2 regions of the Microbaculum mangrovi genome follow, and region 2 is predicted to be linked to the other one. Evidence: predicted binding sites of a transcription regulator. Region 2 holds the regulator's gene; the other holds the start of a gene.
The links. Region 2 encodes PhoB, which activates phosphate uptake and scavenging genes when phosphate is short. Its sites were predicted from a motif close to TGTCATNNANCTGTCAT; they were not measured.

Region 1 (7,293 bases), on a different contig from region 2:
TCGAGCTGTCCCGCAAGATCGCGACGACGGACCGCGCCACCGGCGATCTGCACCTGCGGCTTGCCGAAGACGAGATCGCGGTCGCCGCGACGGTGTTGCGAGACTGCATCCTGTTCGACGACGAGACGCTCGCCGACATCGCCAGCCGCCAGTCCCAGGACCACCTTGATGCGATCGCGAAGCGCGCGGCTCTGAGCGCCCGGGTGACGGACGTGCTGGTCGACCGCGGCGAGCCGCGTGTCGTGTGCTCGGTGACGCGCAATCTCGGCGCGGAACTCTCGAAGGGAACCTTCGACAGGATCATCGACAAGGCCGCTGACGATGCGGAATTGCAGTCGGCCGTGTCGTACCGGGCCGACATGCCGCTCGCGAGCGCGGCGCGGGCGCTGAAGATGCTGCCGCCCAGGCACCGCGACAGGCTGGCCGCGCTCATGGCCGAAGACTCCGGCGCCGAAGACTCCGGGGCCGAAACCGGGCCGGTCGGCAAGGCCGACGCGGCGGCCAGGACCCTCAAGGTCGCCCAGTCGAAGCACCGGCTGCAGACCGAGGCCATTGTCGCGCAGATCCGCGACGGGCATCTCGACCTGGATTCGGTGATCATGCGGCTGGCGCGCGAGAACCGATACCAGAACCTCGCCCGCGTCCTCGGCGAGGTTGCCCGGCTCAAGCCGCGCGCCGTCCTCAATGCGCTTTTCCAGGTCGACCATGCGGCCATCGTCGCGCTGCTCAAATCGCTCGGCGCGACCGAGCCGGCGGTCAGCGCGATCGCCCAGGCGCGGGCAAGGCGTCTCAAATTGCCGGCCAGCATGGCCGACAGAATGGTGGAGGCCTGGCGCGAGACCGACGACGCGAAGGGCACCACGACGCCGACGCCGACCCGGCTGCGGGCGGCCGGCTGACCTGAAGCGCACCCCATGGTTTCTCGCTGGGGTTTGTCGCCGGGCGGCTCGCTGACGGCCGGGCCGCGGCCGGTGGATTGGAGGAGGAAATGCGGATCGAACGATCGGGCAGTGAATTCAAGGATTTCAAGGTCGCGCTGGTCGACGGCGAAGAGTTCGGCGTCTCGATCTTCAAGAGCATCGCGGCATCGACCGGCATCCACAATGTCGTGGCCTACGCGAGCCCGAAGGCGGCGATCGGGAACATCGGTATCGCCGGCGCGCCCGATATCCTGTTCGTCAAGTTCTCGGGTGCGAACAAGAACGCCCTGCAGCTCTGCCGCCTGATCCGTGACCGCGAGACGTTCTCTCATCCCTTCATGCCGGTTGTCGCGATTATGGAAGAGGCGACCGTCGCCTCCGTCACCGCGGTCCGCGACGCCGGCGTCGACGAGTTTCTCGCGTGCCCGTTCTCGCCGAAGGCGCTGGGCGAGCGCGTCCGTTCGATCGTTCACGACCGCCGCGGCTTCCTCGACCTTTCGGGCTATTTCGGTCCCGACCGCCGACGCGGCGCCATGGCCAAATGGCTGGGTGTCGATCGCCGGTCGGAACCCGGTCCGCTGATCGATCCCGTCACAGAACAGCCCTATATCGGCTAGGCCCGCGGGCGCGTCGTCGCCCCGGACCTGTTTCCGCCCGTCCGGTTCCCGCCCGTCCGGCTGGCCGCGTCGAAACGGCATGGTAGGGCAGCCATGGCCGTGCTAGGTAGCGCTCCGAACCGTTTTAGCCCACAAGACCGCGGTCTGCAGGTTGGCCCGCGGGTCGGCCCCCAGGTCGGATTATCCGGAGGATTTTCATGCAGCTCAAGGATCCCTCGCTTCTCAGGAGCCAGTGCTACGTCAACGGCGAATGGGTCGGCTCCGGCGTGACGCCGGTGACGAATCCGGCGACCGGCGAGGAGATCACGAAGGTGCCGCAATTCGGCACTGAGGAGACCCGCCAGGCGATCGCCCACGCCAGCGCCGCCTTCAAGCCCTGGGCCGCCAGGACCGGCAAGGAGCGGGCGAAGATCCTGCGCCGCTGGTTCGATCTGATGATCGAGAACAAGGACGACATCGCGCTCATCATGACGAGCGAGCAGGGCAAGCCGTTGGCCGAGGCCGCCGGCGAGGTGGAATACGCCGCCTCCTTCGTCGAGTTCTTCGCCGAGGAAGCCAAGCGCATCTATGGCGACGTGATTCCGAGCCATCGCGCCGACGGCCGCATCGTCGTGGTCAAGCAGCCGGTCGGCGTCGTCGCCGCGATCACGCCGTGGAACTTCCCCGCCGCCATGATCACCCGCAAGCTCGGCCCCGCGCTCGCCGCCGGCTGCACCGCCGTGTGCAAGCCCGCTGGCGAGACCCCGCTGACGGCGCTGGCCCTGACCGAGCTCGCCGCCCGGGCCGGCGTTCCCGCCGGTGTCATCAACATGCTGACCGGCAAGGCGTCGGCGATCGGCGGCGAGATGACCTCGAACCCGGCCGTCCGCGTCGTCACCTTCACCGGCTCCACCGAGATCGGCAAGTTGCTGATGCAGCAGTGCGCCTCGACCGTGAAGCGCGTCGGCATGGAGCTCGGCGGCAATGCGCCGTTCATCGTTTTCGACGATGCCCATCTCGACAAGGCGGTGGAAGGGGCGATCGCCTCGAAATACCGCAACGCCGGCCAGACCTGCGTCTGCGCCAACCGTCTCTATGTCCAGTCGGGCGTGTATGACGCGTTTGCCGAAAAGCTCGCCGAGGCGGTGTCCAAAATGAAGGTCGGCCCGGGCGTGGAGCAGGGCGTCACCCAGGGCCCGCTCATCAACGAGGCCGCCGTCGCCAAGGTCGAGGAGCATATCAAGGACGCCGTCGACAAGGGTGCCGAGGTCGTTCTCGGCGGCAAGCGTCATGCGCTTGGCGGCACCTTCTTCGAGCCGACGATCCTGAAGAACGTGACCTCCGATATGGTCGTCACGCGCGAGGAAACCTTCGGTCCGCTTGCGCCGCTCTACAGGTTCGAGACGGAAGAAGACGTGGTCCGCATGGCCAACGACACCGAATTCGGTCTGGCCGCCTATTTCTACAGCCGCGACATCGGCCGCGTCTGGCGGGTCGCCGAGGCGCTCGAATACGGCATCGTCGGCATCAACGAGGGCCTGATCTCCACCGAGGTGGCCCCGTTCGGCGGCGTCAAGGAATCCGGCATCGGCCGCGAGGGCTCGCACTACGGCATCGACGAGTTCATCGACATCAAATACATGCTGATGGGCGGCGTCGACCGCTGACGAAGACGGCGCGCCCTTGAAAGGCGCGCCGAAAGCAGCGCGACGGGCAGAATTCGAAGGCGGGCGCCGGGGTCATCCCGGCGCCCGTTTCGTCTGTTATTTCTTGCCCATGCAGTTGGCGTAGTAGGTCGTCGTCGCCGGCCAGTCCGAGAACAGGCCGATCAGGCCGACATCGCGCGCCAGCACGTCGATCGTGGTCATGATGTCGCCGTCGTTCGACAGCCCGTCCAGCGTGGTCCGGTAGTAGCCGCCGCTCCCCGGCAGGACATCCTCGACGATGCGGCCCGACCGCTCGGTGGTCCAGGCGATGAGCTTCAGGCCCGCCGCCTTGGCGTTCTTGGCGTAGTCGGAGGGGACGATGTTGTTGTTGGCGTCCAGCGTGACGAAATTCTGCATCGCCACGGCGATGACCCGCAGTCCCTGGTCGTACAACGCCTCGAAATCGGCGACCGACGGCGGGGTGTTGCCGGACAGGGCGTCGGCGGGGCTGTCGAGGAAGACGGCCTGCCGGCCATAGGCCGGGTACTCGTCGAGCCAGTACTCGATGGCCTCGTAGCCGAAGGACTGCGGCCAGACCTTCTTCGGGGAGACGCCGGCGTCGATGTAGTCCTGGATCATCTTGGCGGCATAGGTCTCCAGGGTCAGACCGGAGTCGCCGAAGCCGACGGCGCTGTCGACGCCCTTCAGTTCCGGGGTCATCTCGACGCCGAGCTGCTTGAACAGCGCGATGCTCTCCTTGTGCGACATCAGCGTGGCGCCCGTCGAATAGAGGTCGGTGCGCCAGTTCGACGTGCCGGCCATGTACTCCTCGACCGTGGTGGCGCTGGTGTTGCGGCCGTCCATCTTGCCCTTCAGCGACTTGAACTCGGCGAGCGTCAGGCCGCTGGTGCAGCACTTGGCCGTCGCGGACTTGATCCGGTTGCCGTTGGCGTCGAACTCGGCCGGCCGGAAGCCGACCTCGCAGGTCGAGGCCAGCGGCGTCTCCAGGATGTTGGTCGTCTGGTGCAGGTCGCACTGCGAGTGGCGGCAGACGAGCTCGGCATCCTTGGTGAAGCTCACGTCGCATTCGATGATGCCGGCGCCCATCCGCGCGGCGGCGCGATACCCTTCCTCGGTGTGCTCGGGAAACTGCAGCGGCGCGCCGCGATGGGCGATCGAGAACTTGCGCTTGGTGAACTGGCGGTTGGCGCACTGCTGCAGCTTCCGCTTCAGCCGCCCTTCCGTCATCTGGTCGACGAGGTAGTAGGGACGCGGGCCGAGCTGCACCTTGTCCTTGTTCCGGCTCCATTTGCCGCCGGCGCGAGGGGCCCCGGCATCGGCGTTGCCGCGGCCGTCGTACTTGCCGGCGGCATCGGCGGCCGGTGTCATCGTCACGGTGCCGACGAGCGCGCCGGCTATGACGATGGATCTGAGGAACATGTTCATTGAGAGTGTCCTTGCGTGGCTGGACGTCTTCGGTTCAGGGACAACGAGCCGGCAATAGGTGCTTCGCCCCCGGCTTGGCCCGGATCGGTCGGTGCCGATCGGGACTTCGACTAAGCCGCTTCCATGAGAGAGCGATGATGCTTTTGTGGCCGTTCGGTCACGGCGCGATGACGGTTGCGAGTCCTGGGCGGGCGGGCGCGCCCGTTTCCGCCGCGCGCCGTGACCTTTCGGTCCGGGGAGGTAGATTTCCCGGCCGAAATGCTCCAGATGAAGGGACGCGCCGTGTCCGGCGCCGCGGACGGCCACCGTCCGGGCACCGGTGGCGCATTGCAGTCTGCAACCCGGACAACTGACCAGGCGGATCATGTCGGCAGATAACCAGAAGCGCCTCGCCGCAGAGCGGGCCCTGACCTTCGTTACCTCGGGCATGAAGCTCGGGCTCGGCACCGGATCGACGGCGGCGCATTTTGTCGCCGGGCTCGGCGAGCGTGTGCGCAAGGGCCATCTCGACGTGGTCGGCGTGCCGACGTCGGAGGCGACCCACAAGCTCGCGATCCAGCATGGCGTGCCGCTGACGACGCTCGAGGAGACGCCGGAGCTCGATCTGACCGTCGATGGCGCCGACGAGCTCGACGGGTCCCTGCGCCTCGTCAAGGGCGGCGGCGGTGCGCTTCTGCGCGAGAAGATCGTCGCGGCGGCGTCCGCGCGCATGGTCGTTATCGCCGACGAGAGCAAGCTGGTGTCGCGGCTCGGCGCGTTCCCGCTGCCCATCGAGGTGATCCCCTTCGGCCAGCGCGCCACCGCGATCGCCATCGACAAGGCGACGCGGAAGCTCGGGCTCGATCCGGTGCTGCACCTGCGCATGGGCGCGGCCGATGCCCCGTTCCGCACCGACAGCGGCAACTTGATCTACGATTGCGACCTTGCGGCCATCCCCGATCCCGAAGCCCTGGCGGACGCCCTGTCCGGCATTCCCGGCGTCGTCGAGCACGGCCTGTTCATCGGCCTGTGTTCGGCCGCGGTGATCGCCGGGGCCGACGAGATCCGGGTTATGGGCAAAGACTGAAACCGTCGGAGGCAAGCGCGCAATGACCGAATTCGAATACGATCTCTTTGTCATAGGTGCCGGCTCCGGCGGCGTGCGCGCGGCGCGCATCGCGGCCGGCTACGGCGCGAAGGTGGCGGTCGCCGAGGAATACCGCGTCGGCGGCACCTGCGTGATCCGAGGCTGCGTCCCCAAGAAGCTGTTCGTCTACGCCAGCCGCTTTCCCGACGAGTTCGAGGAATCCGCCGGCTTCGGCTGGAGCGTTGCCGGGACCGCCTTCGACTGGAAGACTCTGGTTGCCAACAAGGACCGGGAGATCGCCCGGCTCGAGGGCATCTACCGGCGCAACCTCGAGGCCGCGAACGTCGAGATCATCGACACCCGCGCCGAGCTGCGCGGCCCCAACACCGTGCATCTGGCCAATCTCGGCCGCGACGTCACGGCCCGCTACATCCTGATCGCCACCGGCGGCCATCCCAACTACGACCGCACGCTTCCCGGCATCGAGCACGTGATTTCCTCCAACGAGGCCTTCCACCTGGAGGAGCTGCCGAAGCGCATCGTGATCGCCGGCGGCGGCTATATCGCTGTCGAATTCGCAGGTATTTTCAATGGCTTGGGTGTCGAGACGACGCTGCTGTACCGCGGCGAGGAGATCCTTCGCGGCTTCGACGACGACCTGCGCGCGGGTCTGCACGCCGAAATGGTCAAGCGCGGCATCGACGTCGTCTGTGGCGACGTCTTCACGACGATCGAGAAGACCGCCGACGGCCTGATCGGCCACACCGCGTCCGGACGCGGTCTCGAGGCCGATCAGATCATGTTCGCCATCGGCCGGTCGCCGAACATCGAGGGGCTGGGACTGGCCGAGGCGGGCGTCGAGCAGGGCTGGAACGGCCATGTCGTGGTCGATGCCTATGGCAAGACGTCCCTCGACTCAATCTACGCCGTCGGCGACGTCACCGACCGCGTCCAGCTGACCCCCGTGGCGATCCGCGAGGGCCATGCCTTCGCCGAGACCGTGTTCAACGCCAATCCCGTTTCCATCGACCACGAGGCGATCCCCACCGCGGTGTTCTCGACGCCTGAGATCGGCACCGTCGGGCTCACCGAGGCGGAGGCGCGCGAGCGCTGCCGCGCGGTCGATATCTACAAGACCAGCTTCCGTCCCATGAAGCTCACATTGACCGACCGCGACGAGAAGATGCTGATCAAGCTGGTCGTCGATGCCGATTCCGGCGTCGTCGTCGGCTGTCATCTGATGGGTCCGGATTCCGGCGAACTGATCCAGGTTCTCGGAATTCTGGTGAAGATGGGCGCGACGAAAGCCCAGTTCGACGCCACCGTGGCCGTCCACCCCAGCGCGGCCGAGGAACTCGTCACCATGCGCACGCCGACGAGCCGCTGGGCCGCCGAATACGCGGCGGAGTAGCATTTCGCGCCTGCTTACGTGGAGTCCGGACCCGTGCGGCCGTCCGGCAGGGCATGACAGGGCGGGCCATGACAAGGCAGGACAGGGCAGAGCGCTAGCGCGAGGTTTCCCGTCTTTTCAGCGCCAGCGCGCACACGGTCGCGATAGCCCCGCCGATCCCGAGCATGATGAAGGCCGGCCCCCACACGGTCGGCGTTCCACCCGGCGC
Region 2 (7,293 bases):
CAACTATCGCGCGATCGTCAAGGACACGCTGACCAACCTGTTCCCGGATGTCACCAATCCGGGCGAGCAGCGCGCGCTCGGCCAGCTGCTGACCAACAACACGCAGTTCTTCATCCGCGACCGGGTCGTCGCCGATCCCTCGATCATCGGCAAGACGATCGAGATGACGGTGCCCGTCTCCGATCCGTTCGATCAGCTCGAGAAGGGCGTGCTGTCGCGCTCGCTGCCGGAGAACCAGCGCAAGATCAACGACATGCAGATCGGCTGGTTCGACGCCCTGGCGGCGGAAGGCCGGATTACAATGCCGTTCAACTGGGGGCTGTTCTTCAATTCCGACAGCCGCTTCCCGGAACTCGCCGGCCTCGCCGGCGCGATCGTCGGATCGTTCTATGCCCTGATGGTCTGCTTCCTGATCTCCTTCCCGGTCGGCATCGCCGCGGCGGTCTATCTGGAGGAATTCGCGCCGAAGAACAAATGGACGGACCTGATCGAGGTGAACATCAACAACCTCGCGGCCGTGCCCTCCATCGTGTTCGGCCTGCTTGGCCTGGCGGTGTTCCTCAACTTCTTCGGACTGCCCCGCTCGGCGCCGCTGGTCGGCGGCATGGTGCTGTCGCTGATGACGCTGCCGACGATCATCATCGTCACGCGCGCCTCGCTCAAGGCGGTGCCGCCGTCGATCCGCGAGGGCGCGCTCGGCATGGGCGCCTCGCGCCACCAGGTGATCGCCCATCACGTCCTGCCACTCGCCCTGCCCGGCATCCTGACCGGCACGATCATCGGGCTCGCGCAGGCACTCGGCGAAACGGCGCCGCTACTGCTGATCGGCATGAACGCCTTCATCACCTCGCCTCCGGGCGGGCTCATGGACGCCTCCACCGCCCTGCCGACGCAGATCTTCATCTGGGCCGACAGTCCGGAACGCGGCTTCGTCGACCGCACGTCGGCAGCGATCCTGGTGCTGCTGGGCTTCCTCATCCTCATGAACATAACAGCCATCTTCCTGCGTCAGCGCCTCGAGCGGACGTGGTAGGGCAAGGAGCACGAGCATGACCGACGCTGCGACCGCAGAGACGCCGACGCCTGCCGGGACGATCGTCGTAGACGACCCGAACATGAACCCGATCCGCGTATCGGCGAACAACACCTGCGTGTTCTACGGCGCGAAACAGGCCCTGTTCGACGTCTCCATCGACATCGCCGAGCGCTCTGTGACCGCGCTGATCGGCCCGTCCGGCTGCGGCAAGTCGACCTTCCTGCGCTGCCTCAACCGGATGAACGACACCATCGAGAGCTGCCGTGTCACCGGCGAGATCACGCTTGACGGCCGCGACATCTACGACCCCTCGCTTGACGTAGTGGAGCTGCGCGCGCGCGTCGGCATGGTCTTCCAGAAGCCCAACCCGTTCCCCAAGTCGATCTACGAGAACATCGCCTACGGCCCGCGCATCCACGGCCTTGCCCGCGGCAAGACGGAAATGGACGCGATCGTGGAGACCAGCCTGCGCAAGGCCGGACTCTGGGAGGAGGTCAGGGACCGGCTCAACGAGCCGGGCACCGGTCTGTCCGGCGGCCAGCAGCAGCGCCTGTGCATCGCCCGCGCCATCGCCGTCAGCCCCGAAGTGATCCTGATGGACGAACCGTGCTCTGCGCTCGACCCGATCGCCACGGCCAAGGTCGAGGAGCTGATCGACGAGCTGAAGGAGAACTACTGCATCGTCATCGTGACGCACTCGATGCAGCAGGCCGCCCGCGTGTCGCAGCGCACCGCCTTCTTTCACCTCGGCATCCTCGTGGAGGTCGGCCCGACCGAGCACATCTTCACGAACCCGAGAGACCAGCGCACCCACGACTACATCACCGGCCGCTTCGGCTGATCCCACGGATGGCCACGGACGACAGGCCGAGGAGAATGAGATGACGGAACATATCGTTTCCTCCTACGACGAAGAGCTGAAGAACCTCGCCGTCAAACTGACGCAGATGGGCGGCCTCGCCGAGAAGCTGCTGACCGACTCGATCGTCGCGCTGCACACCAGCGACCAGGAATTGGCGCTGCGGACCATCGAGGCGGACGAACAGATCGACGAACTCGAGCACGAGGTCGAGGAGGCCGCGATCCTGATGATCGCCAAGCGCCAGCCGATGGCCGTCGACCTGCGCGAGATCATCGCCGCGATCAAGATATCGTCCGAGCTCGAGCGCATCGGCGACATGGCCAAGAACATCGCCAAGCGGGCGGTAGCGATCCAGTCGGAGATCATCGCGCAGCGGGCGATCCTCGGCATCGATCACATGAGCCGGATCGCCTCGGAACAGCTCAAGGATGTGCTCGACAGCTTCGCCCAGCGCGACGTCGACAAGGCGATGGCGGTGTGGCACCGCGATTCCGAGATCGACGCGATGTACACTTCGATCTTCCGGGAGCTCCTCACCTATATGATGGAGGACCCGCGCTCGATCACCTATTCGACGCACCTTTTGTTCGCGGCCAAGAACATCGAGCGGATCGGCGACCACGCGACCAATATCGCCGAGATGGTGTTCTACCTGGTGAAGGGCGAGCCGCTGCGCGAGCAGCGCCCGAAGGGGGACACGTCGAGCTACACGCCGGCGGACTATCCGCAGAGCGACGACTGAGGAACCGAAGGGCCGGACGATGAACGCCAAAGTTCTGATCGTCGAAGACGAAGAACCGTTGACGCTACTGATCCGCTACAACCTCGAATCCGAAGGATACGAGGTGGAGGCGGTTGCCCGGGGCGACGAGGCGGAGACGCGCATCCGCGAGGGCGCGCCCGACCTGGTGCTGCTCGACTGGATGCTGCCCGGGATCTCCGGCATCGAACTGTGCCGGCGCATCCGCTCGCGCCCGGAGACGACGGCGCTGCCGGTAATCATGCTGACGGCGCGCGGCGAGGAGACCGAGCGCATCCGCGGCCTGGCCACCGGCGCCGACGACTACGTGGTCAAGCCGTTCTCGATCCCCGAGCTGATGGCGCGGGTGAAGGCGCTCCTGCGCCGCGCCAAGCCGGAGCTGATCGCCACCGTGCTGCATGCAGGCGACATCGAGCTCAACCGCGATACCCACCGGGTGCGCCGGGCGGGCCGCGAGATCCATCTGGGGCCGACCGAGTTCAGGCTGCTCGAGTTCCTGATGCAGAGCCCGGGACGGGTGTTCACCCGCGAGCAGCTGCTGGACGGCGTGTGGGGCCGCGACGTCTATGTCGACGAGCGCACCGTGGACGTCCATGTCGGCCGGCTGCGCAAGGCGATCAACCGGGGCCGCAAGGCCGACCCGATCCGCACCGTGCGCGGCGCCGGCTACGCCTTCAACGAGCAGTTCGCCACCGCCAACTGACTTGTGCGCCCGCCCCGATCGCGGTTCCCTGTCCGGGTAACGCCGGAAAGGGAGCGGGGCCATGCGCGCGAGCAAGGTCGTTCACGTCGTCAGCTGCCATGCCGAGGGCGAGGTCGGCGACGTCATCGTCGGCGGCGTGGCGCCGCCGCCGGGCGATACCCTGTGGCAACAGTCGCGGTGGATCGCCCGCGACCAGGGGCTGCGCCGCTTCCTGCTCAACGAGCCGCGCGGCGGGGTGTTCCGTCATGTGAACCTGCTGGTGCCGGCAAAGGACGCGCGCGCGGCGATGGGCTTCATCATCATGGAGCCCGAGGACACGCCGCCCATGTCCGGTTCCAATGCCATCTGCGTGGCGACCGTGCTGCTCGAAACCGGCATCGTCGCCATGCGCGAGCCGACCACGACGATGACGCTGGAGGCGCCCGGCGGGCTCATCGAGATCACCGCCGACTGCAGGAACGGCAAGGCGGAGCGGATCGTCGTCCGCAACGTGCCCGCGTTCGCCGAGCGGCTGTCGACGCCGCTAGAGGTCGAGGGGCTGGGAACGCTGAACGTCGACACGGCCTATGGCGGCGACAGCTTCGTCGTCGTCGACGCCGACGCGCTCGGATTCACGATCGAGGCATCGGAAGCGCGCGACCTGGCCGCCGCCGGCATCGCCATCACCGATGCCGCCAACCAGCAGCTCGGCTTCCGTCATCCGGAAAACCCGGACTGGGCGCATCTCTCGTTCTGCCTGATCGCGGGATCGCTGCGCACCGAGGGAGGCGCCACCGTCTCGCGGCACGCCGTCGCGATCCAGCCCGGCAAGATCGACCGCTCGCCGACCGGCACCGCGGTTTCGGCGCGCATGGCGCTGCTGCGCGCGCGCGGCCTCATGGCGGCGGGCGACACCTTGATCGCGGAATCGATCATCGACTCCCGCTTCATCGGCAGGATCGTCGCCGACACCACGGTAGGCGAACATCCGGCGATCGTTCCTGAGATTTCGGGACGGGCGTGGATCACCGGGACGCATCAGCACATGCTGGACCCGGGAGACCCCTGGCCGAACGGCTATCGCCTCAGCGACACCTGGCCGGCCAGGACGGTGTAGACGTGAAAGCCCCTAGCCCGCCGACTTCGTCCGGCGCCTGTCGTTGGCCGGCTGATAGGCGACGCGGCAGTGATGCTCGCAATAGGGCACGCCGCTGCCCGAACGCCGGCCGCAGAAGTAGAAGTCCTCCTGGCCCGGATCGCCGATCGGCCATTTGCAGGTGTGCTCGTTCAGCTGCAGGATCGTGGCCCGTTCCTCGGGCGGAATGAACAATTCCTCGACCGGCGCGAGCACGCGCATCGGCACCACTTCGGCGTCGAGCTGCTGCTCTTCGACCACGTTCAGCTTCAAGGCAGTGTTGCCGATGACCCGTGTGGTGGGGCGCGGCGGCATCGACGGGCGACGCACCTTGCGCACCCGCGGCGCCGAAGGCCGCGAGGTCTTGGTGCGGCCGGACAGTCCCAGCCGGTGCACCTTGCCGATCACCGCATTGCGTGTCACTCCACCGAGCTCGGCCGCGATCTGACTGGCACTCAGTCCATCGGTCCAGAGCTTCTTCAGGAGCTCGACACGTTCATCAGTCCAAGACATCCGCCGCTCCATGCTTGGGTTGCGGACAGACTCCGAGTCCTCACCGGAATCGCCTACTTGCGATCCGACTTTCCCACTAAATCTGGGTGACTAGACTGGTCCGCCGCACGAAATGTCGTACTCAATGAGTGCAAGCTACAATACCGGCGGACTCGCCGTAAACCCCGCATAAACCTTTCCTCAACGATTTCCCCAGGAAGGCGCGCAAGTGAGTCGCGAATGCAACACCTGAGCCGACTATCCGTGGATCGCGCGCCATTGCGCCGGCGTCGGGATCCGGGAGAAAATGGCATATGTTGTTCGTGAAAATCGCCGCCTGGCTCGCCGTCGGCTACGCCGCGCTCGTCGCGGTCACCTATTTTGCGCAGACGTCCCTCCTGTTCCCGACAAGCCTCGCCGGCGGCGCGCCCGACGTGCTGCCGGACGGCGGCGAGATGACGACGACGCGAATGGCGGACGGCATCGACGTCGCCGTCGTGCGGATCGCGGCGCGCAAGCCCGACGGTCCGCGTCCGCTTGTCCTCGGCTTCGGCGGCAATGCCTGGAACGCCGCGGCGGTCGCGCAGACGCTGCACTGGCTGTATCCGGCCAACGAGGTGATGGCCGTCTATTATCGCGGCTATCCGCCGAGCGGCGGACGCCCGAGCGCGAAGAAACTGCTGAGCGACGCCGTCGCGGTGTTCGACGGACTGAAGGAGCCGACGGGCGTCGTCGCGGTCGGCTTCTCGATCGGCGCCGGGGTCGCCGCCCATCTCGCCGCCGAGCGCCCGCTGCGCGGCCTCATCCTGGTGACCCCCTTCGACAGCCTGACGGCGCTCGCGAGCCATCACTACCCGTGGGCGCCGGTCAGGCTGCTGCTGCGCAACCGCATCGACACGGCCACCTATCTTCGCGATATCGATATTCCAACCGCCATCATCACCGCCGAGACCGACACCGTGGTGCCGGCCGAACGATCCGCGCCATTGCGCACGGCGGCCAAACGGCTGGTCTTTGACGCGACCATATCCGGGGCCGGCCACAACGATCTCTACGATCAGCCGGCCTTCGTCGACGCCATGCGGGAGGCGATGAGAGCCGTCGAGGCAGGGGCTGACCCGGTCCTAGGCCGCAATTGACATCGCTGGCGCGGGCCCTAAAATCGTGACAGTGCCGCCTGCGCAGGCGGCATCTTTCGTTTCTGGACAGGATTTCTAGCCGTGACGTCTGCGCTGTACCCCACCTTCGCGCGGGCCGACCTCGCTTTCGAGCGGGGCGAAGGCATTCGGCTGTATACCGCGGACGGCGAGGAATATCTCGACTTCGCCAGCGGTATCGCCGTCAATTCGGTCGGCCACAGTCACCCGCATCTCGTCGAAACCCTCGCCGAGCAGGCCAAGCGCCTGTGGCACGTTTCGAACCTGTACCGCATCCCGGAACAGGACCGACTGGGGGAACGCCTGGCGGAGGCGACCTTCGCGGACGTGAGCTTCTTCACCAATTCCGGCGCCGAGGCGCTGGAGACGGCGATCAAGACAGCGCGGCGCTATCACTATGCCAACGGCGCGCCGGAGCGCTATCGGCTGATCACCTTCGAGGGTGCCTTCCACGGCCGCACGCTGGCGACGATCGCCGCCGGCGGCCAGGAGAAGTACCTCGAGGGCTTCGGTCCGAAGGTCGACGGCTTCGACCAGGTGCCCTTCGGCGACCTCGACGCGGTCAAGGCCGCGATCGGACCGCAGACGGCCGGCATCCTGATCGAGCCGGTGCAGGGCGAGGGCGGCATCCGCGTCGCCCCGAACGCCTTCCTGCGGGGCCTGCGCGAGCTGTGCGACGAAAACGGCCTGCTGCTGATCTACGACGAGGTGCAGTCGGGCGTCGGGCGCACCGGCAAGCTGTTCGCCTATGAATGGTCGGGCGTCGCGCCCGATATCATGGGGATCGCCAAGGGGATCGGCGGCGGCTTCCCGATGGGCGCGTGCCTGGCCACCAACGAGGCGGTCAAGGGCATGGTGCACGGCGTGCACGGCACGACCTTCGGCGGCAATCCGCTCGCCATGGCCGTCGGCAACGCGGTGCTCGATATCGTCCTGGCGCCAGGCTTCCTCCAGCATGTCCGCGACGCCGGCCTGCGCTTCCGGCAAGGTCTCGCCCGCATCCAGGACACCTGTCCGGGTGTGATCGAGGAGATCCGCGGCGAAGGCCTGATGCTCGGCATCAAGTGCAAGGCCCCGAACAGCGCCGTTCTGTCGGCGCTGCGCGACCAGCATGTGCTCAGCGTCGGCGCCGGCGACAACGTCGCGCGGCTCGTGCCGCCGCTGACCAT

Region 1: the regulator PhoB is predicted to act here: its motif matches at 4,765-4,781, upstream of ACSF9G_RS08260 (glycerophosphodiester phosphodiesterase family protein).

What each region holds. Positions count from the first base shown of each region.
Region 1 covers NZ_JBPODT010000002.1:388,383-395,675, forward strand. Annotated here, with positions in the region: gene ACSF9G_RS08245 (DUF2336 domain-containing protein) at 1-899, shown strand, start outside; gene ACSF9G_RS08250 (response regulator) at 989-1,537, shown strand; gene ACSF9G_RS08255 (NAD-dependent succinate-semialdehyde dehydrogenase) at 1,735-3,183, shown strand; gene ACSF9G_RS08260 (glycerophosphodiester phosphodiesterase family protein) at 3,280-4,608, opposite strand; gene rpiA (ribose-5-phosphate isomerase RpiA) at 4,973-5,674, shown strand; gene gor (glutathione-disulfide reductase) at 5,697-7,085, shown strand; gene ACSF9G_RS08275 (MFS transporter) at 7,180-7,293, opposite strand, start outside.
Region 2 covers NZ_JBPODT010000003.1:119,297-126,589, reverse strand. Annotated here, with positions in the region: gene pstA (phosphate ABC transporter permease PstA) at 1-1,033, shown strand, start outside; gene pstB (phosphate ABC transporter ATP-binding protein PstB) at 1,116-1,877, shown strand; gene phoU (phosphate signaling complex protein PhoU) at 1,918-2,640, shown strand; gene phoB (phosphate regulon transcriptional regulator PhoB) at 2,660-3,361, shown strand; gene ACSF9G_RS13300 (trans-3-hydroxy-L-proline dehydratase) at 3,423-4,457, shown strand; gene ACSF9G_RS13295 (GcrA family cell cycle regulator) at 4,470-4,988, opposite strand; gene ACSF9G_RS13290 (alpha/beta hydrolase) at 5,282-6,106, shown strand; gene ACSF9G_RS13285 (aspartate aminotransferase family protein) at 6,188-7,293, shown strand, end outside.